2 regions of the Bradyrhizobium sp. AUGA SZCCT0182 genome follow, and region 1 is predicted to be linked to the other one. Evidence: riboswitches for the same ligand, from Rfam matches in the RefSeq annotation. Region 1 holds a riboswitch; the other holds the start of a gene.
What was found. Region 1 has a riboswitch for glycine ahead of gcvT (glycine cleavage system aminomethyltransferase GcvT). Riboswitches for the same ligand answer to the same signal wherever they lie in the genome.
Positions count from the first base shown of each region.

Region 2: another riboswitch for glycine. It lies ahead of JQ611_RS07030 (D-amino acid dehydrogenase); the one in region 1 lies ahead of gcvT (glycine cleavage system aminomethyltransferase GcvT).

Region 1 covers NZ_JAFCLY010000021.1:98,570-114,059, forward strand. The annotation lists gene gcvP (aminomethyl-transferring glycine dehydrogenase) at 1-1,532, opposite strand, end outside; gene gcvH (glycine cleavage system protein GcvH) at 1,687-2,052, opposite strand; gene gcvT (glycine cleavage system aminomethyltransferase GcvT) at 2,063-3,208, opposite strand; glycine riboswitch at 3,346-3,436, opposite strand; gene alaS (alanine--tRNA ligase) at 3,636-6,311, shown strand; gene JQ611_RS22395 (DUF3455 domain-containing protein) at 6,621-7,124, opposite strand; gene JQ611_RS22400 (NADP-dependent isocitrate dehydrogenase) at 7,207-8,424, opposite strand; gene JQ611_RS22405 (hypothetical protein) at 8,546-9,151, opposite strand; gene JQ611_RS22410 (S9 family peptidase) at 9,200-10,927, opposite strand; gene JQ611_RS22415 (TrmJ/YjtD family RNA methyltransferase) at 11,239-12,447, shown strand; gene JQ611_RS22420 (tetratricopeptide repeat protein) at 12,573-13,844, shown strand; gene JQ611_RS22425 (sigma 54-interacting transcriptional regulator) at 13,924-15,490, opposite strand, start outside.
Region 2 covers NZ_JAFCLY010000004.1:203,546-219,035, reverse strand. The annotation lists gene JQ611_RS07060 (branched-chain amino acid ABC transporter substrate-binding protein) at 1-759, shown strand, start outside; gene JQ611_RS07055 (branched-chain amino acid ABC transporter permease) at 822-1,733, shown strand; gene JQ611_RS07050 (branched-chain amino acid ABC transporter permease) at 1,737-2,897, shown strand; gene JQ611_RS07045 (ABC transporter ATP-binding protein) at 2,894-3,670, shown strand; gene JQ611_RS07040 (ABC transporter ATP-binding protein) at 3,667-4,386, shown strand; gene JQ611_RS07035 (GlxA family transcriptional regulator) at 4,337-5,578, opposite strand; glycine riboswitch at 5,994-6,079, shown strand; gene JQ611_RS07030 (D-amino acid dehydrogenase) at 6,208-7,443, shown strand; gene JQ611_RS07025 (Rid family detoxifying hydrolase) at 7,658-8,038, shown strand; gene JQ611_RS07020 (MFS transporter) at 8,295-9,623, opposite strand; gene JQ611_RS07015 (NADP-dependent oxidoreductase) at 9,749-10,810, opposite strand; gene JQ611_RS07010 (serine hydrolase) at 11,050-12,300, opposite strand; gene JQ611_RS07005 (hydantoinase B/oxoprolinase family protein) at 12,589-14,370, opposite strand; gene JQ611_RS07000 (hydantoinase/oxoprolinase family protein) at 14,392-15,490, opposite strand, start outside.

The DNA of each region.
Region 1 (15,490 bases):
TTGAGCTTCATGGTGCAGGAGCCGAGTGGAATCATCGCGCGGTCGAGCGCGAGATCGCGATCGCTGAGCTTGCGCATGTAGCGCAGCAGCTCGGTCTCGGAGCGGTGGGCGTGAAACACCGGATGGGTCAGGAACGCGGTGGCGCGCTTCAACTCGGGCGGAAGGTCCTCGCGTACGCCAATCTCGATTTCCGCGTAGGACAATTTGCCGCCGAACGCGCGCCACACCGCCTCGATCACGGCCGGCGTCGTGGTCTCGTCCACGGCAATGCCGAGCGTGCCGTCACTGATCCGCAGATTGATCCTCTCAGTGCGGGCGCGCGCGACGATCTCGTCCTGCTTCGCAGCAGTCGTCACCGTGACGGTGTCGAAGAAATTCTGTGACGCCGGCGCAAAGCCGAGTTTTGTCAGTCCCGCCGCCAGCACGGCGGCGCGCCGGTGCACCTGGCGCGCGATCCAGGTCAGGCCTTCGGGGCCGTGATAGACCGCGTACATCGAGGCGATCACCGCCAGCAGCACCTGCGCGGTGCAGATGTTGGAGGTGGCTTTTTCGCGGCGGATGTGCTGCTCGCGGGTCTGCAGCGCGAGGCGATAGGCCGGCTCGCCGCGCGAATCCACCGACAGCCCGACGATGCGGCCGGGCAGCGAGCGCTTCAGCGCGTCGCGCACCGCCATATAGGCGGCATGCGGTCCGCCATAGCCCATCGGCACGCCAAAGCGCTGCGCCGATCCGATTGCAATGTCCGCGCCGAGTTCGCCGGGCGAGGCCAGCAGCGTCAGCGCGAGCAGATCGGCGGCGACGACGGCAAGCGCCCCCTTGGCGCGCAGCGACGCAATCGCGGGGCGCAGATCACGCACTGCGCCGGAACCGCCGGGGTATTGCAGCAGCGCACCCAACACGTCCGCCTTGTCGAGATCGGCGAGGGGATCGCCGACGATCAGTTTCCAGCCCAGCGGCTCGGCGCGGGTGCGGAGCAGCGCCAGCGTCTGGGGATGCACGTCCGCATCGACGAAGAACGATTTGCTCTTCACGCCAGAGAAGCGCTCCGCCAGCGCCATCGCTTCCGCGGCGGCCGTGGCTTCATCGAGCAGCGAGGCGTTGGCGACGTCGAGGCCGGTGAGATCGCAGATCATGGTCTGGAAGTTGAACAGCGCCTCCAGCCGGCCTTGGCTGATCTCGGGCTGGTACGGCGTGTACGCCGTGTACCAGGCCGGGTTCTCCAGGATGTTGCGCTGGATCACGGCGGGCAGAATGGTGCCGGAATAGCCCTGGCCGATCAGCGAGGTGAACACCTGGTTCTGCGCGGCGAGTTCCCCCATATGCGCCAGCGCTTCGGTCTCGCTCAACGCGCGCCCGAGATCGAGCGGCGTCTTCTGCCGGATCGAGGACGGCAGCGTCTGGCTCATCAATTCGCCGAGGCTCTTGGCGCCGACGCTCTCCAGCATCGCCGCGATGTCGCGGGGTGAGGGGCCGATGTGGCGGCGCACGAAATCGGTGGCGGCCTCGTTGGTATGCTTGAGCGGCGCGTTCATGGCTATTCCTCTTTATTCGCCGTCATGCCCCGCGAAGGCGGGGCATCCAGTAATCACTGGCTTCAGCGGTTGAATCGAGATGTCACGGCGTACTGGATCGTCCGCCTTCGCGGACGATGACACCGGATATGTGGTTATGAAGCGCTTCATCTTCTCACGCGGTGTGCTTGGCGTAGGCGGCCTCGTCCATCAGGCCATCGAGTTCGCTCTTGTCCTTGATCTTCAGCTTGAAGAACCAGGCCTTGCCGGCGGCGTCGGAATTCACCAGCGCGGGTTCGGCGGCGAGTTCCTCGTTGACTTCGAGCACGTCGCCGGAGATCGGCGCGTAGACGTCGGAGGCGGCCTTGACGGATTCGACCACGGCGGCGGCCTCCGCCTTCTTCAGGCTGCGACCGACCTTGGGCAGTTCGACGAACACGACATCGCCAAGCTGCGACTGCGCATAATCCGTGACGCCGATGGTGGCGACATCGCCCTCGATGCGGAGCCATTCATGGTCAGTTGTGAACAAGATCGTCATGAGACTTCCTTCAGCGTTTATAGGTGTTGGGAACGAATGGCATGGGCGCGACCTGCAGCGGCAGGCGCTGGCCGCGGACTTCGGCGAAAACTTGCGTGCCGGTTGTGGCGAGTGACGACGGCAGATAGCCCATCGCGACGGGGGCATTGAGGCTCGGGCCGAAACCGCCTGAGGTGACCTTGCCGATCGGCTGGGCCGAGGAGCTATCGGCAAACAACACCGCGCCTTCGCGCACCGGCGCGCGGCCTTCGGGCCGCAGGCCGACGCGGCGGCGCGCGGCGCCTTTTTCAAAATGGGCAATAATGGCCTCAGTGCCGGGGAAACCGCCGGCACGCGCGCCGCCAGTTCGCCGGCTTTTCTGCACCGACCATTCCAGCGCGCCCTCGACCGGGCTGGTCGTGGTGTCGATGTCGTGGCCGTACAAACAAAGTCCGGCCTCGAGCCGCAGGCTGTCGCGGGCGCCCAATCCGATCGGCAGCACGTCGCTGTTCTCCAGCAGCGCGGTCACCAGCGCTTCGGTGTGTTCAGCCGGAACCGAAATCTCAAACCCGTCTTCGCCGGTATAGCCGGAGCGCGAAACGAAGCAGTCGAAGCCCGCGACCTTGCGCGGACCGGTGTCCATGAATTTCATCCCGCCGACATCTGCACAAAACTTCGCCAGCGCGGATTCGGCCTTCGGCCCCTGCAGCGCGATCAGCGCGCGGTCGGCCAGCGAATCGATCATGCAGACATCCGAAAGGTGCGCGCGCAGATGCGCCTCGTCTTCGGCCTTGCAGGCGGCGTTGACCACCAGAAACAGATGGTCGCCGAAATTCGCCACCATCAGGTCGTCGAGAATGCCGCCATCGGGATTGGTGAACTGCGCGTAGCGTTGCCGCCCGGGCGCCACCGCCACGATGTCCTGCGGCACCAGCCGCTCCAGCGCCAGTGCGGCGTCCTCGACCTTGCCGGATTTCGGCCGTAGCGCGAGCTGGCCCATATGCGAGACGTCGAACAGGCCGGCAGCGCTGCGCGTGTGCTGGTGTTCCCGGAGCACGCCGGCGGCGTACTGCACCGGCATTTCATAGCCGGCGAACGGAACCATCTTGCCGCCGCGTGCCACATGGAGCGCGTGCAAGGGTGTGTGATGTAAAGGAGATTCGTCGCTCGCCAGCATCCCAAGGACCCTCCAGGGTTCGGGGACCAGCCCCCGAAAACCCAAAGAAAGCCCCATCTGTCGCTGTGCCTGAGAGTATTATCCCGTCGGCGGACACCCCTGGGCCAAAGCCCTTCGGCGTCTCTTTCCAGATGCTAGTCCGTCACGGGGTCCGTTTGCCTGAGAGTTTCCGGGGCGGTTGCTCCTTCGGCGCCGGCGCTTAAGCCGATCTCTCCCGACGTGACGTCTTGAACATAGGCAGGAAAACACGGCGCCACCATGGCTGTCAACGCACGGCGGCAGCTATCAACCAGTCTTGTGTGCTGCGGCAAGCCTATGATCCGCCTGCACAGTTTCTGGACACCGCCTTTGGCCTTGTCTAAAAGCGTTGCGCCGGCAGAGAAGGCTATTTGCGGCCTGACCCGGTCCTATTTCCGATTGGATGAACATGAGCGGCGTCAACGAGATCAGGTCGAAATTTTTGGACTATTTTGCCGAGAACGGCCACGAGATCGTGCCGTCGTCGCCGCTGGTGCCGCGCAACGACCCGACCTTGATGTTCACGGCGGCCGGTATGGTGCAGTTCAAGAACGTCTTCACCGGCATCGAGAAGCGCGCCTATCAGCGCGCTACGACGTCGCAGAAATGCGTCCGCGCCGGCGGCAAGCACAACGACCTCGACAATGTCGGCTACACCGCGCGCCATCTCACGTTCTTCGAGATGCTCGGCAATTTCTCGTTCGGCGATTACTTCAAGGAGCGTGCGATCGAGCTCGCCTGGAACCTGGTCACCAAGGGTTTCGGGCTGAACAAGGACAAGCTGCTCGTCACCATCTACCACGACGACGACGAGGCGGCGCGCTACTGGAAGAAGATCGCCGGCTTCTCCGACGACCGCATCATCCGCATCGCGACATCAGACAATTTCTGGGCCGCGGGCGATACCGGTCCCTGCGGTCCATGCTCCGAGATCTTTATCGACCGCGGCGAGCACATCTGGGGCGGGCCTCCGGGCAGCCCGGAGGAGGACGGCGATCGCTTCCTCGAATTCTGGAACCTGGTCTTCATGCAGTTCGATCAGGTGACGAAGGAGGAGCGCGTGCCGCTGCCGCGTCCCTCGATCGACACCGGCCTCGGGCTGGAGCGCATGGCCTGCATCCTGCAGGGCGTCGAGAGCGTCTTCGAAACCGATCTGTTCCGTCACCTGATCGATTCCACCGCGTCCGCGCTCGGGCACGGACCGGAGGAGCAGAACGTGGCGTCGTTCCGCGTGATCGCGGATCATCTGCGCGCATCGTCGTTCCTGATTGCTGACGGCGTGCTGCCCTCGAACGAAGGCCGCGGCTATGTGCTGCGCCGGATCATGCGCCGCGCGATGCGCCACGGGCAGTTGCTCGGCGCGCGCGATCCGCTGATGCATCGTCTCGTTTCGGCGCTGGTGCGCGAGATGGGCCAGGCCTATCCGGATCTGGTGCGAGGCGAAAAGCTGATCGAGGAAACGCTGCGGCTGGAAGAGACGCGCTTCCGCAAGACGCTCGAGCGCGGCCTGTCGATCCTCGACGAGAAGAGCAGTTCGCTGAAGAAGGGCGACATGTTCGACGGCGATACCGCCTTCACGCTGTACGACACCTACGGTTTCCCGCTCGATCTGACCCAGGATGCATTGAAGTCGCGCGGCATCAGCGTCGATCTCGCCTCGTTCACCGATGCGATGGAAAAGCAGAAAGAGAAGGCGCGTGCGTCGTGGGCGGGATCGGGCGATACCGCGAGCGAGACCGTCTGGTTTCCGCTGCGCGAAAAACTCGGCGCCACCGAGTTCCTCGGTTATGAAACCGAGAGCGCCGAGGGCGTGGTTTCCGCGCTGGTGAAGGACGGCAAGGATGCCGACAGCCTCAAGACCGGCGAGACAGGATCGATCGTTCTCAACCAGACGCCGTTTTATGCCGAGTCCGGCGGCCAGGTCGGCGACACCGGCGTGATGATCGGCAAGGACGTCAAGTTCCGCGTCACCGATACGCAGAAGCGGGCCGGCGATCTATTCGTGCATCTGGGCACGGTGGAGCAGGGCACGCTGAAGGTCGGCACCGCCTTGCAGCTCGAGGTCGACCATATCAGGCGCTCCTCGATCCGGGCGCATCACTCGGCGACGCATCTGCTGCATGAGGCGCTGCGCCAGGTGCTCGGCGACCACATCGCCCAGCGCGGCTCGCTGGTGGCGCCCGATCGCTTGCGATTCGATTTCGTGCACCAGAAGCCGATCACGGCGGAAGAACTCGCGCGCATCGAGGATATCGCCAACGAGGTGGTGCTGGAGAATGACGAAGTCACGACGCGCCTGATGGCGGTAGACGACGCCCGCGAGGCCGGGGCGCGCGCGCTGTTCGGCGAAAAATATGGCGATGAGGTGCGCGTGGTGTCGATGGGCAAGCAGGCCCGCGAGCAGGGCCAGAACACGCTCGGCTGGTCGGTGGAATTGTGCGGCGGCACACATGTGCGCCGTACCGGCGACATCGGCCTCATTTCAGTGACCGGCGAAAGCGCGGTTGCCTCCGGCGTCCGCCGCATCGAGGCGCTGACCGGACGTCATGCGCGCAAGCACGCCAACGACACCATGCAGCTTGCGAGGAATGCGGCCGGCGAACTGCGCACCTCGGTCGAAGAGATGCCGGCGCGCATTGCCGCGCTGGTGGAAGAGCGCAAGAAGCTCGAGCGCGACCTGTCGGATGCGCGCAAGAAGCTCGCGATGGGCGGCGGCGGAGGCAATGGCGCTGCGGCTGCCAGCGGCGTGCGCGAAGTCGGCAACGTCAAGCTCCTGGCGCGTGCGGTCGAAGGCGTCGAGACCAAGGATCTCAAGAGTCTCGTCGACGACGGCAAGAAGCAGATTGGCTCCGGCGTGGTTGCGATCGTCGGCGTCACCGAGGATGGCAAGGCCGGCGTGGTGGTCGGCGTCACCGCCGACCTGACCTCGCGCTTCAGCGCGGTCGATCTGGTCAAGATCGCCTCGGCGACGCTCGGCGGCAAGGGCGGCGGCGGGCGGCCCGACATGGCGCAAGCCGGCGGGCCCGACGGCGCCAAGGCGGATGCGGCGTTGTCGGCGATCGAAAAGGCGATGGCGGGCGCATAGTTGGTTACGACAATGCGCAGCGGCACGAGCGCAGGCCGGCGTTCGCCGTGCATGGAGGCGAGAATGAGGAGCACGCGATTTGCGTTGGGTTGCGTTTTCGCGTTTGGCTTGATCAGTGCTGCCTGCGCTCTGGAAACGTCCGCTCCGCTCTCAACGGTGCCGGGGACTCCACAAACAGCGCACAGCCACAACGGGCTCCGTATCGCGCAAGCCGATACTTCGAAGAAGTGTGATGCTGGCTTCTATTGGACCTGCTCCAAGTCCGGCTGCTGGTGCCAGCGGAAGGGACAAGTGTACTAGGCTCCCTCCTCAGCCCTTGCGCAGGAACACATAGTCCGCCGAGTAAGGCACGTTGAGGAAGCTGCCGACGGTCTCGCATGCGCCTTCGTGCTTGCCGCCTTTGGTGTTGATCCGCTGCACCGTGGTAACATCGGCGAGGACGCCGCTGCCGCGCCGGGATGTCACTTCGAGCTTCAGCCAAGGGATGTCGTTTGCGGTCGCGCCGGGGGCGTTGCCGGCGACCTTGGCGGCCACCGCGCTGCTGTCGCTGTGTTCCCAATTCGGTCCGGCGTAGTGGCGGCCGACGGTCTTGCCATCGGCGAGCAGCGTCGCGATCGGTTCGCGGAACGACCAGATCGCCTTGCCGTCGGCGCCGGCTTTGCATTCGTAGACCTGCGCGCCTTCGGCATGCAGGGTCACTACGACGCTTTGGCCTGGTGCGCCGATGGCTTCGGGAAGCGGTTCGGCGGCGCGTGTGGTCGCTGAACTCGCAAGCAGCAGGAGGGTAATCGCGGCAATCCGAAGAGGAGGCATGGCGATACTCCGAACTCGTCATGGCGAGAAGCGGAAGCTTCGCTCGCCATGACGTTGATAGTCTTGCCGATGACGAGGCGGCTTACTTCGCTGCCATCGCCTTGGTGAGGTTCTCCGCGACCTTGTCGAGGAAGCCGGTCGTGGAAAGCCAGCGCTGGTCGGCGCCGACCAGGAGCGCAAGGTCCTTGGTCATGTAGCCGGCCTCGACGGTATCGACGCAAACCTTCTCCAGCGTGTTGGCAAACTTCGCCAGTTCCTCGTTGTTGTCGAGCTTGGCGCGGTGCGACAGGCCGCGGGTCCAGGCGAAGATCGAGGCGATCGAGTTGGTCGAGGTTTCCTTGCCCTTCTGGTGCTCGCGGTAGTGCCGCGTCACCGTGCCATGCGCGGCCTCGGCTTCCACGGTGTCGCCGTCCGGCGTCATCAGCACCGAGGTCATCAGGCCGAGCGAGCCATAGCCCTGCGCCACCGTGTCGGACTGCACGTCGCCGTCGTAGTTCTTGCAGGCCCAGACATAGCCGCCGGACCACTTCATCGCCGCCGCCACCATGTCGTCGATCAGGCGGTGTTCATAGGTGATCTTCTTCGCCTCGAACTTGGCCTTGAATTCCTTGTCGTAGATGTCCTGGAAGATGTCCTTGAACCGCCCGTCATAGGTTTTCAGGATGGTGTTCTTGGTCGAGAGATAGACCGAGTAGCTCTTGGCGAGGCCCTGGTTGAACGAGGCGCGGGCGAAATCGGCGATCGAGTCGTCGAGATTGTACATCGCAAGCGCAATGCCGGCGCCCGGTGACTTGTAGACTTCGCGCTCGATCACCTGGCCGTCGTCGCCGACGAATTTCATCGTCAGCGTGCCCTTGCCGGGGAACTTGAAATCAGTGGCGCGGTACTGGTCGCCGAAGGCGTGACGGCCGATGATGATCGGCTTGGTCCAGCCGGGCACCAGGCGCGGCACGTTCTTGCAGATGATGGGTTCGCGGAACACCACGCCGCCGAGGATGTTGCGGATGGTGCCGTTGGGCGACTTCCACATTTCCTTGAGGCCGAATTCCTTCACCCGGGCTTCGTCCGGGGTGATGGTGGCGCATTTGACGCCGACGCCGACCTTCTTGATGGCGTTGGCGGCGTCGATCGTGACCTGGTCATTGGTCTTGTCGCGGTATTCCATCCCAAGGTCGAAATACATCAGGTTCACGTCAAGGAACGGGTTGATCAGCTTGTCCTTGATGTACTGCCAGATGATCCGGGTCATCTCGTCGCCATCGAGTTCGACGACGGGGTTGGTCACCTTGATTTTTGCCATGACGGAGGGGGCCTTTTTTGGAAAACCGCGCGTTTAGCGGCGGATGGGATGGTGGTGCCGTCGCTATAGCATCCGAAAACGCGGGCTGGAAGGCGATTGGCGGTGCGGATATGGCTGGTTTTCAGGCGAGCCCGAAACGCCGTTCCAGCCAGCTTCGCGCCTTGCCGGGTGGCATGGCGCGGATCACGGCGGCGGCGCTGCGGTTCTGCCGGTGCTGGATCTCGGCGATGTGCAGATAGAGCCGGGCGGCACGCCAGCTGCGGTCCGGATGGCAAAGCTCCAGAATTCTGCGCCACACCGCATTGGCATGGCTGGGATGCTCCGCGAAGCAGGCGCCCCAGAGAATCTCAAGCGCGTAGGCCTTCGATGCGTGGGGCTCAATTCGAGAGGCCAGATCAAGGCACTTTTTGAGTTCGCGCTCGGCAAAGACAAGCTTGAACGCTACGCCGATCGGCCACGCCATCACGGCCACCGTGCCATAGGCGTCATGGCATGATGGCGCCTCACGCGCGGCCTCTTCCAGGATAGACAGGGCCGCGCTTGGGTCCGCGTATTCCGCAACCGAGGCGAGAGCCTGAACGCGATACCACGCATCGGGGCAGCCGCGCGCCGCCTGCAGCGCCTTGGCGGTGTCGCTCGGCGCCAGCTGTCCCGCCCGCTGACGTCCGATCAGGGACGCATGTGAAGGCCTGGGCGTATGCGGACGGCGCTGTTGCTGCGAAGACATGAAGCTTTGTCGCGGTGCGCGCGGACGCGGTTCGCAGCAAGATTTCCCTCAGAACGCTGCCTGCGTCGCTGTTCCCGCCACCACATACCAGGTCACGAACAGGCCGCAGATCAGGGCGCCGGGCAGGCTGGAGCCGGTCCGCCGCCAGGTGAAGGTCGCGACCACGGCGCAGATCGCCAGTAGCGGCACGAACTGGATGGCGACGATGGTCGACAGCGGCACGAAGCCGGGATCTGGCAGCGGGTTGAACAGCTTTCCGGTCAACCAAAGCGTGCCGTATTGTAATACCAGCAGCACGATGAAGCCCAGCGTCAGCGCCAGGATGTTGGTGAGGTAAAGCCCGGCACGCCCCGCCGCCATGGTCGAGAAATTCCGGTGCAGCACATGCAGCGCCACCACGAAGAAGGCCGTGAACGGCACCAGGTAGATCAGGAAAATCATCGCTTGCTTGGCGCTCATCAGCTTCATCGCCACGATCCAGAACCGGAAGTCGATCTTGAAGGCGAGATCGGCCAGCCACAGCGCCGCATAACCGATCGCAACGGTGGCGACCGCGATGATGACCGACTGGCCGACAATACCGGCCCGGCTGGCCCGCTTGGGCGCGAACGGCATCAGGGCCAGCGTGATCAGGGCATTGATGACGGCCCAGACCATGATCTGGTTGGTAATCCCCTGCGGCAGCCAAGCCGACGGTTTTACAAAAGTGCCCGCCAGAGCGAAGGCTGGATAGTAGGTCAGCGCCGGGATGAACGCGGTCAGGATGAAGGCGGTGGTCCAGCGCCGGCCGTCTGCCGCCGAATGTGCCGGCATGGTGCCGTCGGCGATCTCGGGCAGCCGCAGGCGGGAATACATTTTGGCTTCCAGCAGGGCGTCGAAGGCCCCGATCAGGAGGGCGACAAAGCCGAGCAGGGCGATCAGCGTGCCGATTTCCTTGCGGAACCAGATCTGGTCGTCGACCGGCAGCGGCGTGCCGCCCTTCAACGTCTTGGCGAACCAGTCGAGGCTGTAGCCGATCGCTTCATGGGAGATGTGCTCGGCCGGGTGGGTGATGGCGGGGGTGTAGAGCACCCGCGCGGTTCCCTGGGCGATGTCGCCATAGACCTTGCCGGGCTCGACCGGTCCCTGGGTGCCGAACATCGCCCACAGCTTTGGGCTCTGGGCGACGTCGCGGGCCCGATCGACGCCCCACATCAGGGTCGAAAATTCCTCGTATTGGGCGAACACGAGCGCCGTGTTCCGCGGCCAGGTCGGGGTGCCGTCGGCGGCGAACGGCTTGCCGGTCGAGGAGCCCTCCAGCACCATCGACTTGTAGTCGTTGGGCATGGCTGTCGCCGCCGCCAGCACGGTCCAGCCACCCATCGAATGACCCTCGAGGCCGATATTGGTCTTGTCCACGAAGTCGAGGCTGCGCAGGTAAGCCAGCCCGTCCGGACCACCAAAACCGTTGGCGAAGGCGGGCGGGTCGCTATAGCCGTGACCGGTCTGGTCGAGGGCGAGGACCACATAGCCGCGGCGGGCGAACTCGATGGCAAAGCCGTCCTGGGTCTCGCGCGAATTGATGTAGCCATGGACCGCCAGAATCCCCGGCGCCGGAATCTGGGGCGTGGCGTTCGCGGGGATGTAGAGCAGGGCACTCATGGTGTTGCCCTTGGCGCCCTTGAACCTGACGTCCTGAATGCGGATACCGCCGGAGGTCTGGGTCAAATGGGCCAGCAGTCCGCCGGCCAGAATGAGGAGGAAACCGACAATCGCCAACGACCATCTGCCGCGCATGGACGTCTCCTCTTTTGGCCTCAGCCGTTGAACCGGCCGCCTGTTTGTTTGCAGCTTCGCTTTGAGTGTGATTGTTAGCCTATCCGAAAGCCGTGCGCGTACAAGCCGCGAGCGATCAAGCCCAATTCAGGCTTTGACCGAACTTTCGGAAACGCTACTAAGCCCGTTATCTGGCTTGAGAATTCTGGCCGCTGTTGTGGCCGGTCATCGAGACATGGAATGAGGTTTTGAATCAGGTGCTTCGCATCCTGATTCAAAACCTTCAGAAGTTGAATCAGCTTCTGAGCTTGAATCAGAAAGTGACGCGAGAAATGTCCGGGTCTGGGACTGATAAAACCAAGTCTGGTTTGGACTTAGCCGGACCTGTTGTGATCCTCGTCGAACCACAGCTCGGCGAGAATATCGGCATGGCCGCGCGAGCGATGGGCAACTTCGCTCTTTCCCGTTTAAGAATCGTGAATCCGCGCGACGGCTGGCCGAACGTCGCAGCGCAACGCGCGGCGGCGGGTGCCGACCAGATTCTGGAGAGCGCCGAATTGTTCGACACGGTCGAGCAGGCGGTCGCGGATCTGACGCTGTTGTTTGCGACCACCGCCCGCGCGCACGACCAGGCCAAGCCGGTGGTGGCACCATCAGATGCCGCGGTCGAGATTGTCGCTCATGTTGCCAACCGGGTCGCTGGCGGGGTCGGCATCCTGTTCGGGCGCGAGCGATACGGCCTGCAGAACGAGGAGGTCGCGCTCGCCAACCGGATCATCACCTTCCCGGTCAACCCCGGTTTTGCTTCCCTCAATCTGGCGCAGGCGGTGCTCCTGATCGGCTACGAGTGGTTCAAGCTGTCGACCGGCGGGGCGCTGCCGTTCGCGATGCCCGAAAGGTCCGAGCCGGCCTCCCAGCATCAGATGCAGGCCTTCTTCGACAACCTCGTTCGGGAGCTCGACCGGGTCGAGTTCCTGCGCCCGGCCGAGAAGAGGGACACCATGCTGGTCAACCTGCGCAACATCTTTACCCGGATGGACCCGACCAAGCAGGACATGCACACCCTCCACGGGGTTGTCATGGCGATCGCCGAGGGGCGCAAGGGTCCGGCCAAGGGCGGCGTGCTCGACGGCGAACAGGCGACCCGGTTGCGGGCGCTGCTGGCCGAACATAGCCAGGCCGCAGCCCCCTCCGAAAACGGAACCGTCCGCGGGCTGGCCCGGTTGCTGCGCCGGAATCCGACCGACGCCGAGCGGATGCTGTGGCAGGCGCTGACCCGGGACCGCCGGTTCGCTGGCCAGTTCAAACGCCAGACCCCGGTCGGCCGCCACATCCCGGACTTCGTCTCCTTCGTGCACCGGATCGCGATCGAGCTGGTCAACCCGACCGAGTCGGAGGCGATCGTCGCCGACCGCGCCGCGCGGCGGAGCTGGCTCGAGGCCCGCGACTACCGGGTGATCGAGATGCGGGTGGCGGACGTGGAGAGGGACCTTGACGCCGAGTTGGGGCGGCTGGAGGGCGCGATCTCCAGTTCGACTTGACCGTTGTCGTTGTCGTTGCCGGGACCGCGCGCATACACGCGAGCAGGGTACGAAACAACCGAAGGCTGTGACAACGATGCGCTCGATTGCTATTGTCCCCGGCGTGAATTCCGCCTGGGGGCATGATGCCGAAGAGTAAATACCGCGCGCTGGTCGGCGCGGCGACAATTTTGATGACGCTGATCGGTGCGTCGCATGTGTCAATTTCGAGTGTCCGCGCGGAATTGCCCCCGGCGGCGAAGTGCAACGGCGGTGCTGTCAGCCTGGACGATCGCATTGCGGCTTGCACGGCCGTGATCGAAGCGGCGACGGCCATGATGCCACACGTGATCGTTGCACACTTTCAGCGCGCCCGGCTTTATCTCGAGAAGGGAGAGGCGGACCGGGGGATCGCCGACTACAGTCGGATACTCGAACACGATCCGAACAATATGCGTGCCCGTCTTGGCAGAGCATCTGCCTACAGCGGGAAGCGCGACCTGGACGCAGCGTTCGCCGATTACGCGAAGGCCGTCGAACTCAATCCAAAAGATGTTTACGTCTATCTGGGACGGGCTAGCGCCTATCTGGCCAAGGGAGACATTGACGGCGCGATCGCCGACTATGGCCGCGTCCTTCAGCTTCATCCCGAAAATTTCACCGCATTTGTCAACCGTGCCTACGCCTACACTCTCAAGGACGAGCCGGACCGCGCCACGGCTGACTGCAATCGTGCGATCGCGATCAGCCCGGAGCACCACATCGGTCGATACTGCCGCGGCCAGGCTCACATGGCCAAGGGCAACATTGACCTTGCATTGGCCGAATTCAATCAGGCCATTCAGCTCAATCCAAGGGATACCCGGTCCTATGCTTTCCGTGCCAACGTCCTTGGCGCCCGAGGGGACCTCGAACAGGCGCTGAACAGTATCAAGCAGGCAATCGAACTTGCCCCGAACGATTTCCGTCCCCATCGCTGGAAAGGGTTCATCCACTTTCAGGCCGGGATGTTGTCGGAAGCCTTCGATGATCTCGGCCGAGCGTACGAGCTGAATCAGAAGGATCCCTATACGCAGCTGTGGCTCGATCTCGTGCGGCAGAAGAGTGGCCAACCGAGCCAGCTTAATGAGATCGCCAGGCAGCTTGACATGTCGCGATGGCCGGCTCCGATCGTCCGCCTATTTCTGGGCGAGATGGAGCCGGAGGCCGTGCTCGCGGCCGCGGACGATGCCAACGCTCGGAAAAAAAGAGAACAGGTCTGTGAAGTAAATTTCTACTCGGGCGAATTGGCACTGCTGCGAGGCGCAAGAGAAGAGGCCAAGCGGCTTTTCCAGTTCGCCGCCGCTGAATGCCCCAAAGACTTTATTGAGTGGCAAGCCGCCAACGCTGAGCTCAAAGCAATCGGGACGGCCCCGTGATTGGTGCTCAACTTACCGCGATCCAGATCGCCTCTAGCTGGCGCCGCCAAGCCGGAGGACTATCTCGCGAGCTTCAAGATCAGGAAGTCATCGTAAACGCCGTGGACCTTGTAGCGCGCGGGGCCGAAATCCCGAGCGCCTTCATGCGCGACGCCAGCGTGGTCGGCTTGAGGTCGAGCAGCTCGGCGGCGCCGCCGGCGCCGAACACCTTGCCGTTGCAGGCGGCAAGGGCGGCCAGGATGTTGGCGCGCTCGTGATCGCGCATCTCGGCTGACGTCATGACGGCCGGCCGCACGTCGCTCTTCTGGCGGCTGGCGCTGGCCGGCGAATGCGCGCCAATATTATCCGGCAGGTCGATCCGCAGCCGTCCATTCTGCGACAAGATCGCCGCGCGCTCGATCACGTTCTGCAGTTCGCGGACATTGCCCGGCCAGTCGTAACGCTGCAGCCGCCGCGCATCGCCCTCCGACAAGCGCAAATCGGACTTCAGCTCGTTGCTCTCGCTCATCAGGAAGTGCTGGGCCAGCAGCGGAATGTCTTCGCGGCGGTCGCGCAGCGGGACTGACTCCACCGGAAACACGTTGAGGCGGAAATACAGATCCTCGCGAAACCGGCCGCGCTGCACTTCCTGCTTCAGGTTCCGGTTGGTGGCGGCGATCACGCGCACATCGACGGTGCGGGTGCGCTCCTCGCCGACACGCTCGAAATTGCCCTCCTGCAGCACACGCAGCAGCTTGCCCTGCAGTTCCAGCGGGATTTCGCCGACCTCGTCGAGAAACAGCGTGCCGCCATCGGCGAGCTCGAACCTTCCGATGCGGTCGCGCACCGCACCGGTGAAGGCGCCTTTGACGTGCCCGAAGAATTCACTCTCGAACAATTCGCGCGGGATCGCCGCGCAATTGACGCGGATCAGCGGCCGGTCGCGGCGGTTGCTGGCTTCATGAATGGCGCGCGCGATCAATTCCTTGCCGGTGCCGGATTCGCCGGTGATCATGACGGCGGCTGTGGTCGGTGCGACCAGTTTAACCTGGCGCAGCGTCTTCTGGATCGCCTCGCTCTGGCCGATGATGCCGCGCGGGTTGGTCTCGATCCGGATTTCCTCCTGCAGATAGGCGTTTTCCAGCTCCAGCCGCTCGCGCAGCCGGTCGACTTCGGCAAGCGCGGCGTGCAGTTTTTCGTCGGCCTCGCGGCGGTGGCTGACGTCGCGAAACACGATCACGGCGCCGACCACCGTGCCGCGGTCGCGGATCGGCGTCGAGGTGTACTCGACCCAGACCGGCGAGCCGTTCTTGCGCCAGAACACCTCGCCATCGACGTTGTGGACCGCGCCGTCGCGAAACGCCGCATAGATCGGACAATCCTCATCGGGGTAATGACTGCCGTCATGGTGGCTGTGGTGAACGATCGGATGAATGGCCTTGCCGACCAGTTCCTCGGCGGTCCATCCCAGCATCCTTTCTGCGGCCGGATTGACGAAGGTGGTCTTGCCTTCGGCGTTGACGCCGTAGATGCCTTCGCCGGCGGCGCGCAGGATCAACTGGTTCTCGCGCTCGATGTCCTGGAACACGCGCTCGACGCGCTGCCAGGCGGCGAGCCCGCCGCGCATATGGTCCTCGGCGGTGGCATCGACATAGCGGCGGCGGCGC
Region 2 (15,490 bases), on a different contig from region 1:
CCCGAGATTCATCGCGTAACTGGTGCTCTAATAGGTCAGAACAAGGTCGGCGCGAAGTTCATGAAAGACGCGGGTTATAAGACCTTCGTCGCCTTTGCCGACTCGACCGACTTCGGAAAGTCAACGACGAAATACTTCAGCCTCTATACAGGCGAGCAAGGCAACCAAATCCTTGCAACATTCAGTGTTCCTCCGGATCAACAGGATCTTTCAGCTGAGCTTACAAAAGTAAAAGAGCTCAATCCTGAGGTGGTTTTCTTCGGCGGGTTGGTCCCTCTCGGCGCCAGACTGAGAACGCAAATGGAGAAACTGGGCATCAAGGCGCAATTCGAAGGCAATTCTGCGATCATGGGTGATGCCTATATCAAGGCGGTCGGACCAGAATTATCAGAAGGCACTATCGCGTTCTACGACAGCCCTCCTCTATCGCAAACGGCCGGTGGTAAGTTCTTTACAGAAAAATACGAAGCAGCAGGCTTTAAGGAGGCACCCGAAGCCTACGGCCATTTCTCTTACGCTGCGACGACGCTTGTTTTGGAGACGATCGAGAAGGTCGGGCCCACAAGAGCAGCCGTGACCACGGAGCTCCGAAAGACAAAAGATCGTCCGTCCATCGTGGGGCCAATCACCTTCGATGATCATGGCCAAAACGTAACCCTTCAGACCACCAAATACATCGTCCAGGATGGGAAGTGGGTCGTTTGGGAAGATAGTGAATATGCGAGCGGGAGACGAAAGTTGAAGAAACCGCCGCAGTAATGTCGATGCCCGCAATATGCGCCTCGTTAATCTCCATCGCCGGAACATGGCAGTAGGATAGTATGGCCACTTGGATCCAACACATACTAAACGGCCTCATGCAAGGCACCGTCTACGGTCTTGTAGCAATGGGATTCACGATCTTCTTTGGTGTGATGAACGTAATCAAGTTCTCACATGGAGACGTCTTTACGTTCGGTGCATTTGCGGGCCTCGTTACTGTTTGGTTCGCTGACGCAATGGGCTTGCCCATTGTGTTTCAGCTCGTACTCGGTTTCACAGCTGCAATCCTGTTCGCCAGTACATTGGGGGCCCTTATCTCCCGGGTGCTCATTCTTCCACTGCGCGATGCGCCGCCTGTCAACATGCTTCTTATGACCATGATGGTGGGAACAGCAATCCGTGAAAGCATTCGGCTGTTCTTTCCTAATGGGTCAAATCCGCAACGATTCCCTTCGTTGTTGCCGGCGGGCGGATATGAGTTTCTGGGAGCTCATGTGAGATGGGACGGAATGCTCCTTATAGCTGGAGGGGTCGGATCAATCGCGCTCGTCTATCTAATCATCAATAGGACGCGGTTCGGTTTGGCGATGCGTGCCGTAGCCGAGGACTCCGAGACCGCCAGTATGATGGGGATTAATTTTGAACGTATTGCGCCTCTTACCTTCGCGCTCGGATCCATGACTGCGGGGTTCGCTGGCGTCATGTACGGGCTCTATTACAGCGAGGTAAGCTACAGCATGGGCTTGCTGCTGTCTGTTATCGGTTTTTCAGCTGCAATTGTAGGCGGCCTAGGAAACATTTGGGGGGCGATACTCGGAGGGTTTCTTTTTGCCGCCTTGCAGACGCTAGTTGTCGCGGCGACACCGTCTCTCAGTGAGTACAAGAACGTAATAGGATTCGCGGTAATGATCATGCTCATTACCTGGCGGCCAACCGGCTTATTGGCCGAGCGTACCAGCGAGCGAGTATAACCAATGTATAAATTTGGTACGGTGCCGAGGCGAATTGCAGCGCTGCTGACTACAATAGTTGCGGCTACTGGCGCTTTGTCGGCAGTCATTGAGATCAACAACGAGGCGCTTTTCATTCTTGCGCTGCTCGTCGCAACCGCTGGGACCTGGCTCGCGCATCGCACCGGATTGCTCGTCGCGGCTGAACTTGCTGCTAAGGAAAAGCCAAACTTGCTTCGTGCAAGTCTCGTGGTGTCGGCGGCCTTTTTGATCGTCTCCTTGCGTGAGGATACCTTCGGGTTACTGATGCTCGCGACCGTCCTGATCTACGTCCTCGCTTGTTTCGGTCTTACGATCCAAATGGGATTCGCTGGATTGACGAATTTTGGTGCTGCAGCATTTATGGGGGCCGGTGGATACACGGTAGCTATGCTTGCTCGCCTCGGCGATGTTCCGGGCCTGATATCCTTGATGTCTGCAGGTGCGGTGTCTGTCGTGATTGGTTTTGTGCTGTTGGCTCCCGTCCTTCGAACTCGAGGGCACTATGCGGCGTTAACGACGCTCGCGTTCAGCGTTATGTTTACGGTCTTTGTGGACGCAAGTGATGTGCTCGGGGGACCACAGGGAATTAAGCTTCCAGGGCTGATTCTCTTCGGTTGGGATTTTAGTCGGGATATCCAATTGGGCGGGTATACCTTCGGGTCGTACGTAAACTATGTGATCTTGACAGGAGGCTTCGTCGGATTATCAGGACTGCTAATCGGATTGATGAATCGATCATGGATTGGCGTGTGGCTGGACGTTGTGCGGCTGGACGAGACAGCGGCATCGATTTTTGGTTTGCGTGTCTGGTATTGGAAGCTACTCGCCTTCACCCTGGGCAATTTTCTTCTTGGGCTTGCAGGTGCGATCTATGCGCAAATGACCGCTTTTATCGCGCCAGCAAATTTTCAGCTGGGCGATAGCCTAGCGATTGTGTCAATTCTCATATTGGGAGGCGTTGGAAACATATGGGGCATCCTTCCCGCGACGCTGTTGGTCGTGCTCCTACCTGAGAAACTCCAAATTGTTCAGGAGTACCGCTTCCTCATATTCGCGTTGGTAGTGATATTCGTTCTTATCGTTCGCCCTTCCGGGATATTGCCTCGACGAATGCGACGCTTGCAGGAAGGTGTCACAGCATGAACGATACGATACTTGCGACGTCTGGCCTTACCGTTCGATTTGGCGGCTTGTGTGCCCTCAACGAACTCGATGTATCCATTTCAAGAGGGGATGTGATTGGTCTCATTGGACCTAACGGGTCGGGAAAGACCACGTTTTTTAACACAATCAGTGGACTGGTTCGCTCAAGCTCTGGATCAATTACTTTCGAAGGTTCTGACACCACGAAAGTGAAGGTTGATCAACTCGCCTCACGGGGCCTGGCTCGGACATTTCAGCGCTCGCGGCTTTGCCTTCCACTCTCCGTCTTCGATAATGTCGCTGTTGGAGCTCAGGAACGCATCAGTAGCACGTTGTGGCACAATATTGTGCGAAGATCTGCTTTTCACACTGAGCTTCGACAACTGGCGGAAGAAGTCGAGGATTTGCTGTCCAACTTCGATCCTGGCCTGGCGAAGAAGATGTTTGAGCAAGCTGAAACACTCGGGATGATTGATCGCAGACGAGTTGAGATTTGTCGAGCTCTTGTTGGACGGCCTTCTCTGCTTCTGTTGGACGAACCATCAGCGGGAATGACTCATGACGAAACGAACCAGCTGATGGATGAGATCCTGGCTATAAGACCAAAATTCGGAAGCCCTACTATTATTATCGTTGAGCATGAGATGGGTCTCATCGAGCGTGTAACCGACCACTGCATCGTCTTGAACTACGGTCAAAAGATTTGCGAAGGAAAGTTCAGGGAAGTAGCGGCCGATCCCGCAGTCCGACGCGCATATTTGGGGCAGTCATGAACCCGATCCTTACCGTTCGCGGAGTGCACACTGCCTATGACACCGTCGACGTCCTGACGGGCGTCGATTTAGATGTTCTGCCGGGACAGATAAGCTGCATTCTCGGTGTGAATGGAGCGGGCAAGTCGACTTTGATCAGATCAATTCTTCGGCTCACACCGCCACGAATCGGTACAATCACTTTCAATGGAAACAATCTCCACAAATTGAAAACCCACGAGGTTGTTCGGCTCGGTATTGGATGCATACCGGAAGGTCGCCGTATCTTCGGTCGAATGACCGTTGAAGAAAATTTGCGTGTCGGTGCTTATACTGAGCGATCCAATGCCAAAATTCGCTCGAGTCTGGAGCGAGTGTTTCACATATTTCCGCGGCTGAAGGAGCGCGAGAAGCAGGTTGCGGGAACACTCTCGGGCGGCGAGCAGGCAATGGTGTCGATCGGGCGCGGATTGATGACGGACCCTGACATGCTCATCATCGACGAGCCGTCGCTGGGTCTTTCACCTCTCTTTGTGCAAGAAAACTTCAATGTCATTCGCGAGATCGCAAAAGCAGGAGTCACGGTGCTCTTGGTTGAGCAGAACGTAAATCAAACCCTCGCTATTGCTGACTATGGATACGTTCTACTCCAAGGCCAGGTTATTGTGAAAGGGTCGGCGGACTACCTTAGGTCAAATCCTGAGGTTCAGCGTGCTTACTTCGGCGGCTTAAACTAGAAGGTTGACAGCCACCACTGTTATACGTCGTGAAAATAGATCCGTTAGGCGACGATTGATCCGAGAGCTTTATTCGAGTGGGTGAGCCAACAACAGAGTGAGCCAGATTCGCGTACACTGACTCTCTCGAACGCGATAAGTCCGAGTCCTGACCGCTCTTTGCGACCCTTTCGTAGAGAGCTGCCCATCGCGGCGATATAACGTCATCCACGCTTACTTTTGATTGTCGTGCCTTTGTTGGCGTCGTTGCAAATTGAGTTCGAAAACATCGATTGAAGTGAGAGCTATCGGAGAATCCGGTAACCGTCGCAACTTCGGTGATCGACTTCGCGGTATTCAAAAGAAGCCAATAGCCATAACCGAGTCGAAGATGACGGCAGTATTGCTGGACCGATTGCTTCATTTCCTGCTGAAACAGGCGTTCGAGCTGCCGCTTGGAAGTTCCCAGAGATAATGCGAGAGCTTTAACTTTTAAGGGCCGTCCAGGATTTCTTTCTATGATCTTCAGTGCCCGGAGTACTCTCGTATCGAGTTCGGGTTCTCTCATTCCAGAATTCTGATCGGGTGGAGAGGCAGAAAGCTCTTGCGGTGCAGGCAGGTCGACGCCGATAGCGGAATAATGACGCTCCAAGAGCCATGACCCGAGCTCGAGCGCCGCCAGCCCTCCCGCGCAGCTAACTCTTCTGCCACTCACCACTAAGTTAACGCCTGAGATTTGCTGTACCTCCGCAAAACGCGTATCTCGGTCTGTGCCGCGATACCAATCTGTTGCGCAAGGCAGCCGATCGAAAAATCCGGCCTCGATCAACACAAATAGTCCCGAACCTGCTCCTACAAGAGTTGCGTTATTCATATCGGCACTGGTTAGTGCTTCCAGAATTGACCTGCGGTTCTCGATGGGAGCTGCTGTCCTCCCGCCTATCACAAAAACGTAGTTACAAGTGCGGGCGGCGTGCAGGGGTGCCGTCGATGGCACTTCGACACCACAAGTCGTTTGAGCTGGCTTCTGTCCTAAAACCAGATACTCAAAGTCGATCCCGACTGCGGCCGCGGGGTCGGTACAATGTTTCAAAATATAGACCAGGGCTGAGTACGAAAACATCGTGAACCCTGGAAGGAGGATGAAGCCAACTTTCACACGCCGCCGCACCAGCTTGGTGGGTCCGGCCTTCACACCCGAAACCGGCGTCATGGTGGAATCTCCTGCCATAAAAGTCGCTAATAGTAGCAGAAATGGTATCTTCGCGTATACTCTTCGGATGCCCGCTCACTGCTTGTCGAATGGAAGATTCTCGTAAAGCAAAACAAATGCCAAAAGGCCGGTGATTAAGGTTTCTGGCCGGCCTACCAGCGCTTGAAGACAAGACGCGGTCCTGGTGGCGATCCGGCAGCGGTACTAAGACCGCGAGTGCACAGCTTGAAATCGTAGTCGTAAGCTGCCGATGGAATTCGCTCTACGCAAAAGCGGGCATCGTTGTTGAACGCCCGGGACCGCCTAAGGATACGGTAACATTGGCCTCTCAGGCCGGTCAACGAAGCTATTTCACACCGTATGCACGGTATATGGCTTGCAAAAACAGCAGCAACATGAGAAGGTTACACCGTTCATAGACTGCCCGGGAGAGATCGCTTTTGCGACGTCGAAGGAGCAACCCCCAATAAACTCTCAGACACAAGGGACCGTGCAGTTGAACAATCTGGAGAGAGGCGTCTTACGCCCACCGAAGGGGACAACCGGTTTAACCCGGCAAAACTCTCAGGTACCCGCGACAGATGGGGTGAAGCGATCGATAGTCGATCGTCATCGTCGACGGGAAAGCCATGAATATCGGGATAATCGGATCTGGAGTAACGGGTGTCACTACCGCTGACGCCCTTCTTTGCCGAGGTCATAACGTTACAATAATTGAGCGGCAGCCATATGCCGCAATGGAAACCTCATTTGCAAACGGCGGCCAACTTTCTGCAAGCAACGCAGAGGTTTGGAATAGTTGGGGAACGATAGCGAAGGGCTTGAAATGGATGTTCAAGCAGGACGCGCCGCTTCTGATGAACTTGCGCCCATCCTGGCACAAGTACTCGTGGCTCGCAGAGTTTATGGCTGCGATCCCGCAATATCGGTCAAATACAGCCCACACTGTTAAGCTTGCCCTCGAAGCGCGAAAGCATTTGTTCGCCATTGCAGAGCGAGAATCGCTTGATTTTAATTTAGACAAGCGCGGCATTCTGCATTTCTACCACGACGCCGATAGCTTCAAGACCGCCGAACGCGCTAACAAGATCCTCAATGAAAGCGGTTTAGAACGCTACGCCGTCACCAATGAAGAGATCAAGCAGATTGAGCCGAGCTTGCACGGCAAGTTCTTCGGGGGGTTTTACACACCGTCCGATGCGACAGGTGACATACACAAATTCACGTTTGGTCTTGCGCAGACCTGCCATCGGCGCGGAGCACTTTTCGTCAATCAAGCCTCCGTCTCAAGCATAAATGCGTCGAAGGGTAGTGTGCAGGTTAGCTACACTCGAAGCAGTGATCGACACTCTCAAGAAAGTCATCAGCTTGAGTTTGACAGAGTCGTAATTTGTGCGGGGACTGGAAGCCGCCAATTAGCGGCGTTGAATCGGGACCACGTAAACGTCTATCCCGTCAAAGGCTACTCAATTACGGTGCACCTAGACGACGAAATCAGTCAGCAAGCCGGGCCGAAGGTTAGCCTGCTGGATGATGCCGCAAAGATCGTGACGAGCCGCCTAGGAGTTGACCGGTTTCGTGTTGCCGGCACAGCAGAGTTCAATGGTTTTAACCTCGACATTCGCGCCGACCGGATCCAACCGCTGATCGATTGGTCACGGCGCCTCTTTCCGACGATGAGTACTCGGCGCGTAGTCCCTTGGGCCGGGCTACGACCAATGATGCCGGATATGATGCCCACTGTCAGGGAAAGCCGCGCACCAGGCATTTTTTACAATACCGGCCATGGCCATCTCGGTTGGACTCTATCGGCCGTGACTGCGCAGATGGTCGCGGACGCAATCGATACCTCGAATATCACTTAACGGATGCCTATAGCCTGAGCAGATCTTCTTCGCGATCTTGCACGCTCTAGAAGCGGCCGCTTGCGAGGATTATTTGCTCGGGGCCGTAGGAGCATCGACCCAGAGCAACCGCAGCGCGCCTGACCTTTACAACGACTCTACAGCAAATCGTCGCGAAGCCTTCGCATCGGCTAAAGCGATCTTACAGTGTACACAGAACGGAGAACGCATGACCATGAAGTCGCTAGTTGTCACCGACAAGGCCGCTGCCGCGGCCGGCCCCTATTCCCAGGCCACTCGAACCGAAGAGTTCGTGTTTGTGTCAGGCCAGTTGCCGATCGATCCAATATCAGGATCAATTCTAGACGGAATCGAAAAGCAGACACGGCAATCGCTTGCAAACTTAGGCGCGGTTTTGGAAGCGGGTGGCGCCTCGTTCGCCAGCGTTGTGAAGACAACTGTGTTTCTCAAGAACATGGACGATTTTACTGTGATGAACGGCATTTACGCCGAATTCTTCAACAGCGCCCCTCCGGCGCGATCGACCATCGAAGTTGCCCGACTGCCGAAGGATGCATTGGTCGAGGTAGAGGCGATCGCACTCCGGCTGAAATAGTAAAGACGCGAACTCCCGTCCGAAATATCGATCTCGGCCCAAATCGTGGGTCCGGGCAATTGCCGATTTCGGCCAGTGGGTGTGGTGATCAGGCTGCATCTTGGTGATCTGCCTGCTCACCTTCACAATAGGAATAGCCAGGCGCATTTGCGCTACGCCTTCGAACGCGCATTATAGTCAAGTCCTCCGAGGAGAAGCCGAGCTCAACGTCCTCACCTCGGGGGATGCAATCGGATAAGAGGCCGCCGGATCGCGATCATCTCGCATCAATCGGCTTCACAACCGCGGTCACCGAACGTTCGTCCCGAATCTTTATGTTCAAGAAGCTGCCGAAAATGAAGATCAGTAATGGCGCAATAAAGAGGCCGCAAGCAGTCAGCAACATTGCAATTCTGAAATCCCCGGTAAGGTCCTTCAGGACACCGATCAGTTGGGCCCCGAAATAGCCGTTCGAGGTCCCTATGCAATTTATTACCGCCGTAGCTGCCGCTGCGGTGACGCCGGACAAGGCCGCCGTCGGCCAGGTCAGGATGATCGGAAACGTCGTGAAGGCGCCGATCGACGTCAGGCAGAAGCCTATCATGACCAGAACAATATTCGACGACTGCCAGGCGACAAGCAGAAGTCCGGACGTTCCGATCAGGCCCGTCAGAACAAGGTGCCATTGCCTTTCATTTTTGTAATCGGAATGCCAGGTCCAGAAGATCATCCAGAGGGTCCCGCAGATTGGCGGAAGCGCTGTCAGGTATCCGATTTGAACTGTCGTGAAGCCGAATTCCCGGATGATCTGGGGCATCCAGAGCGCGACGCCGTAAAGCCCAAACCCGAAGAAGAAGTAAGCGCCTGAAAGCACCAGAATGCGCCAGTCCAGCACCGCGCGCCAGATTGAAATATGTTCTCCGGCCGCAAGTGTATTGCGTTCGCGGTCGAGCGTATCCGTCAGCCACTTCCGCTCTTCCGGGGCAAGCCAGTTGGCTTGTGACGGCGAATCCTGAAGATACCGAAGGCAGACAAGTCCGAGTATCGTCGCAGGCAGCCCTTCAATGACGAACAGCCATTGCCACCCGGCGAGTCCCAGCAAGCCATCAAGTTGAAGAATGTATCCTGCGATGGGGCCGCTCAAGATAAGGGCTGACGCGCCACATGCTCCGAACCATCCGTACATCCTTGCTCGATACTGGCTCGGGACCCACTGACTGAAATAGTAAATCACACCCGGATAGAAGCCTCCTTCCGCGGCTCCGAGCAGGAAGCGCGCGACATAGAGACTGCGCTCGCCCGATACCAGCGCCATTCCCGCAGCGAGCAGGCCCCATGTAATTAAAATGCGGGCGATCCAGATGCGCCCGCCGACCTTCGCCAAGGCCAGATTGCTCGGCACCTCGCAAATGACGTAGCCAAAAAAAAAGATACCGGCTGCAGCACCATAAACCGTGGCTGAAATACCCAGCGCCTTGTTCATAGTTAAAGCGGCAAAACCGATGTTCGTGCGGTCAAGCCAGTTGATCATGTAGCACAGTCCCATGAACGGGATCAGACGCCACATAATCCGTCTGATCGTACGACGCTCAATTTCCGATTGCATGACGTTCTGCCCCTTTAATTTAGTGCATGTCTATAGCGGCACTGACTTTCAGTACCCGCTGGTCTCCTTCAACTGTCCCCGTGATGTTTCGCGCAAAGTTCGGATAACCGAGCGCTTGGAACGCATCAGATGCGCACCAGCGACACCCCCCGGTTTGCTCCAGCCATCAGCCCGATCATCGCGGTGGGGGCATTCTCCAACCCATCGACGATGTAATAGATCGGCTTCAGTCGACCTTCGGCCGTCCAACGCCACAACGCGGCCTCTGCTTCGCCGCGGCGATTCAGATAATTCATCAGCAGAACGCCGCGCATCCGAAGATCGCGCGCGATAAGCGTGATGGGGATTCCTTTCGGCCCATGCTCTGGCATCGGTGAATCATATTGAGCGGTGTTGCCGCAGCACACGATACGCCCGCCGATTTTCATGACAGGAAGCATCGCCTCCAGGATCGGGCCCCCCGTGTTGTCAAAAAACAGGTCCGGTCCATCGGGACACAGTTGCTTCAAAGCCTCTTCGATCGGGCCTGCCTTGTAGTCGACGACGCCATCGAGCCCGATTGCATCGCGGAGCCATGCACACTTCTCCTCGCCGCCGGCAATCCCGATGACCCGACAACCCGCTATTTTGCCCAATTGGGCAACGATAGAACCCACGCCCCCCGCAGCTGCGGAAATCACCAGTGTTTCGCCTGCGCGCGGCTGGCCAACATCAAAAAGGCCGAAATAGGCGGTGAGCGCGCTTGATCCGAGCACGCCGAGTAGATGGTTCATCGGAACGCTTTTATCGCGCCGCGTGAGCACGGATGCGTGCGCGACGACGTATTCCTGCCATCCAAGCATCGTCTCCACGACATCGCCTGGCTTGTAGTCCGGATCTTTCGATTCAAGAACTTCACCAATGGCGCGCCCCGGCATAACCTGTCCTGTGGTAAGCATGGGGACATACGTGTCGCGCTGCATCCACGCCCGATTGCCAGGCATCAGCGAAAGATAATGATGCCTGATAAGGATTTCGTTGTCCTGCAGGGGAGCAACCTTCGCGGTCCGAAACTCGAAATGCTCCGCGCCCAATTTATCGACGGGCCGCTGGACGTACCACCACTGTCGATTGTACCGGCTATGGGCTTCGCCTCCGGAAGCATGTGACTGGTCCGGCCGGGATAAAGCTCTCAACACATGGTTCATCACTTATACTCCGCGCGCCGCGCAAAACTTTTTCCGGATGAGAAATTCGCCTGTCCGAAAGCGGTCTTCATCCGGAATTCGAGAATTCCCGCCAGCGCGGCCTGTATGCGATCCGGGATGCAGCGACGAACTTCAGGCGGTCTTCCCTTGCGCACGCTTACAAGCACCAACGGCATATTTGATCTCTATCTCGGATGATAAGGCTTGTGTGGCGCTTTCACGAGACGTGAAGCAGCGCCTTAGACGTCGATGACTGAGGAAATCACCAAATCGCAAATTCGCTGCGATCGCTTGCGTGACTGGTACAATTGAGGAAAGCCGGCAACTAAATGAACAAAAGTCAAATCGCGATCTGGATCGACGAGGAAGAGTTGTCCCCCGAATCCCGATCCAGCAAATGCCCGCGGCGAACAGAGCGTCCCCATATGGGTAATGAAAATTCCCTCGCCTCGTATGTAGAACGACAAGCCTATGTTGGCAGGGAACAGATCAGTGTGATCCCGGGCGACAACATCAGTATATAAACCGTGCCGCTTGTTGCCTGTCTGTATGGTTGTTGTCGCAATTTTGACAACGGCGGGCGATAGCACTTGCCGGCCATCTGATCTGCCATTGCATCGAAGCATCTCCGCAAATCTGTAGATATCGTATCCTGTGGAAAATGCGCCGCCCGCGAGAAATTCGATGTCTTGGCAGATGCGGCTTACCTGCTCCACGTCGCGCGCAGGCAACGCTCCTGGTCCCTCGTCTCTGATCGCGATCGGCACAAGCCGCCCAACAAGATCTGGCCGGTCTCGAAGCGAGAGAGCCGTTTCCGTCATTCCTGCCGGTTCGAAAATCTCGGCTTCCATAATTTTCCGGGCCGAACGTCCTCCGCCATCGAGACGGCGACACACTTCGCCTAATACGGCGTGGGCCGCTCCTGCGTGATAATTTGCAACACCTTCAGGCGCCGGTTCGAAGGGAAGTTTACAGATGCGCTGTACGTAGGCTTCGTTACCGTCCTTCCAATCCTCGAGAGGATGCTGCATCGGAAGGCCCGCCTGATGGCTAAGCGCATCGCGGATTGTGACCCGCTCCTTTCCTCCCGATGCAAATTCCGGTATGACCTCGGCAATTCGCGTGGTGAGTGCAAGCCGGCCTGTATCGACGAAGCGCAGCACCATCGCTGCCGTCAGTTGCTTCGTCACGGACATGATCGGCATAATATCGCTGATCAGAGCCTTGCGATTGTTGGCCCTGTCCGAGTAGCCAATGGCTTCGTGCATGACGATCTTGCCGTGCCGGGCAATCAGCAAAACCGACCCGTCTGAGTGTCCACGGGCAATGTCCTCTTCAATCGAACGACGCAACAGGTCCAATTTGGATTCATCGAGACCCACATCTTGAGGAGATGCATCGATGCGCCCGAGAATTCCGCCGGCGACAGTTTTGCCATTTGCGGATGCGCCCTGATCGAATTCAGGGGTCTTTGCATGGCCGTGGCTCATGGTTGCTCTCCGATTTCGCTGACAGCTCTGACCCGCAATTTTCAACAGGCCATTACGCCACTCTTCCGATCTTTATTTCCTGAGTCAAGGAATTTTAGGCAACCTTGCCGCAGACTGCACATGCGGACAGCTAGCGGCAATTTCGCAGGCATTGTGGCGCAGCGAGGCGCACCGACAAGTAATTATCCCGAGATGCGGAATTTTTTGGGAGGCATCAGCCGGCGGTGGCCGGCGCTTGTGCAATCACAACCGGGCTGAGGATGGGACGGTCGCAGCAATGCCACGTACTCAGGCGCCTGAAAGCAACTTATCTCTCATAACAGCGGTAGCCGGCTGATCGATGTCACCCTGCTCATTGAGAATCACGCCATAATCCCGCAATGCCGACTCCTGAGACACATAACCATCGCGCACGTCGGCCAGGACCGACTCCACATCCCGGAAATAGCCCGCGCCATATCCGCCGCCCCCGCCGCTCACAACCCGCAAGACATCGCCTTGGTTGAGCTCGACGTCGCTCTTGCGAAGCAGACGCCGAGTACCATCGGCGGATCGCAATTCGACAAACGGCGTTGCACCGTTCTGTCCGTCCGCCACTCCCCATGGGGCGCATTCAGTGCGCTCTACCGTGATATTGCAGCGAAGCCGCTTCGTGGACGGGAACGCATAGATCTTTTCCACTCCCAAACCACCGCGATGACGGCCCGCTCCGCCACTGTCCTGCACCAGACGCTTAGCCTCGATGCGATACGGGTAAAGTGCTTCCTGAATTTCAACTGGAACATCGCGCACATCGCCGTGGGTGATTGAGCGAAGGGCATTGGGGCCATCGGCTTTTGAAAATGCACCCCACCCGCCAGACATCGCGTCGAGGCTCAGAAATGGTTCGCCGAAGCGGTTAGTACCCGTAATCTGGTGAATACCGAAAGTGCCGTGATGACCGGCGGGAATCCGATCCGGTAGAGCGGCCGCGAGGGCGCGAAAAATTGTATCGACAATCGTGGGACCGTTGAATCCCCCCTGCCCCATCGCAGCGCCAGGCCGCGCACTCATAAACGTTCCCACTGGGGCTATGACATGAACATGGTCGAAATCGGCCTCGTTGACGGGAGTGCCGGGCGCCAGAAGAACTTTGGCGGCAACACGCGCGAAGGTAACTGCACCGCCATCGAATGAAAGGTTGATCGGACCCAGAACCTGTTCGTTAAGGCCGGATAGATCGATGGTCAGGCCGCGTTCGTCGAGTGTCACTACGGCTTCAACTGCAAGCCGAACGCCAAGGTTGATGCCGTCATCATCGAGAAACGACGAAGCCTTGAACACGCCTTTCGGCAGTTCGGCGATCGCGCGAGCGGAGGCTACAGATGCGTCGTCCTGCATTTCGCTTATGGCCGCCTTTACGGCATGAACTCCGTGGTCGGCGATAACTTCGTGCACCATGTCGCGGCCCATGAAACAGCCGCCCAATTGTGCCTGGAGATCGCCTGCGAGAAGATCGGGAAATCGAGAGTTGGCGAGGACAATTCGATATATATCGTCGACCCTTTGACCGCGTGACATGAGTTTCACGGTCGAAAGCTGGAGACCCTCCTGCCATATATCGGTAGCGTCGGGAGACAAACAGGAACCGACGACACGACCGCCCACATCAATCCAATGTACCAGAACAGCGAAGAAGCCGATCAGATCTCCATCGCATCGAACCGGTGTCAACGCGACGACGTCGTTCAAGTGCTTGCCGATGACATACCCGTTCACCAGGACGACATCCCCTTCATGGAGATTCGCGCCCCCGAAGACCTTGAGCGCTTCACGCACACCCAGCCCCAGCGCATTAGCGACAAATCCCGGGAGGCTGTAACGTGATTGCGTCACAAGGTGTCCCTTTGGATCCACAAAGCCAATTGCGAAGTCTTTGTATTCCTGAACGAGGAGACTAAACGCCGTTCGCTCGACATTTTTCTCGATGAGGTTCGGGATCGCCACAAGGCGCTGCCGAACCACCTGTAACTCAATGGGATCGTGAGACACGACCGCGGCTTCCTCCGGGACAGCGAATTGCACGCTCATGAGTTCACCTCCGACCTTTTGCTAACCGACAGCAATTCTGAGTTCCGCAAGGGTTCCTACAGTTAGCCGATCACCGGAGCCGATGATCGTTGTGGAGCTATACTCCTCGACGATCGCTGGTCCCGATACGGAAAAGCCAACCGGCAGGTCTGCTCGGCGGAACACCGGGGTGTCAAGGCGCTGACGCGTCCTCCGGCAATAGACGTTCCGCTGCGCATGAGGCTTAACATTGGAATTGTCGGCCATACGGCCGACATCTTCCAAGGTTGGGCGCGGCGTCGGCACAAAACCGATTGAACGCAGAACGACGAATTCCGGCTTGAGTGAAGCGTTGATATGCCCGTAACGCTGGCGATAAGTGGCTTCGAAGGCGCTCGTAATTGCCGCCACGGTTAAATCTTCCGGGAGCCGGATCCGCACGCTATGCGCTTGAGACGGATAACGCATATCGGCTTCGAATTCGATCGCGATACTCGAAACGCCATACTCCTTCGTCATTTCGCCGGTGAGTTGATCCTTGAGTGATTTCAGACTTTCCCGGAGAGCCTCAAGCGAGGTTTCGGAAAGCTTCTGAAGATGGGTTTTCTCCAGATCGCGCCGTGCGTCGGCCATCAGCATTCCGAAGGAAGAGAAAGCGCCTGGATTGGGCGGAACCACGACCTCCGGTATGCCCAGGGAGCGCGCTAATTCCGCTCCGAACATCGGGCCGCCGCCGCCGAAGGCGATGAGCTTGAAAGCTCGAACATCACGGCCGCGTTCAATCGAAATTTCCTTGATCGCACCGGTCATGGCCGTCAAGGCAAGGTCCAGAATACCTTGCGCAGCGCGATCAATTCTATCAGGGCCGGAAAATCCAAGCGGGATCGCGAGTTTTTGTTCAATGACGCGGGCCGCGGCTTTCGCATCTAGCACCAGCCGGCCATTCATGAAGGTATTGGATCCAATGCGATCGAGAATGACATTCGCATCTGTAACAGTGGGTTCGGTTCCACCACGCGAAAAGGAAATTGGCCCCGGCGTCGACCCCGCACTCCGCGGCCCGACGTGGAGACGCTTGTTATCGTCCAACCAGGCGATCGAGCCTCCTCCTGCGCCAACCTCCACAATATCCAAAACAGGT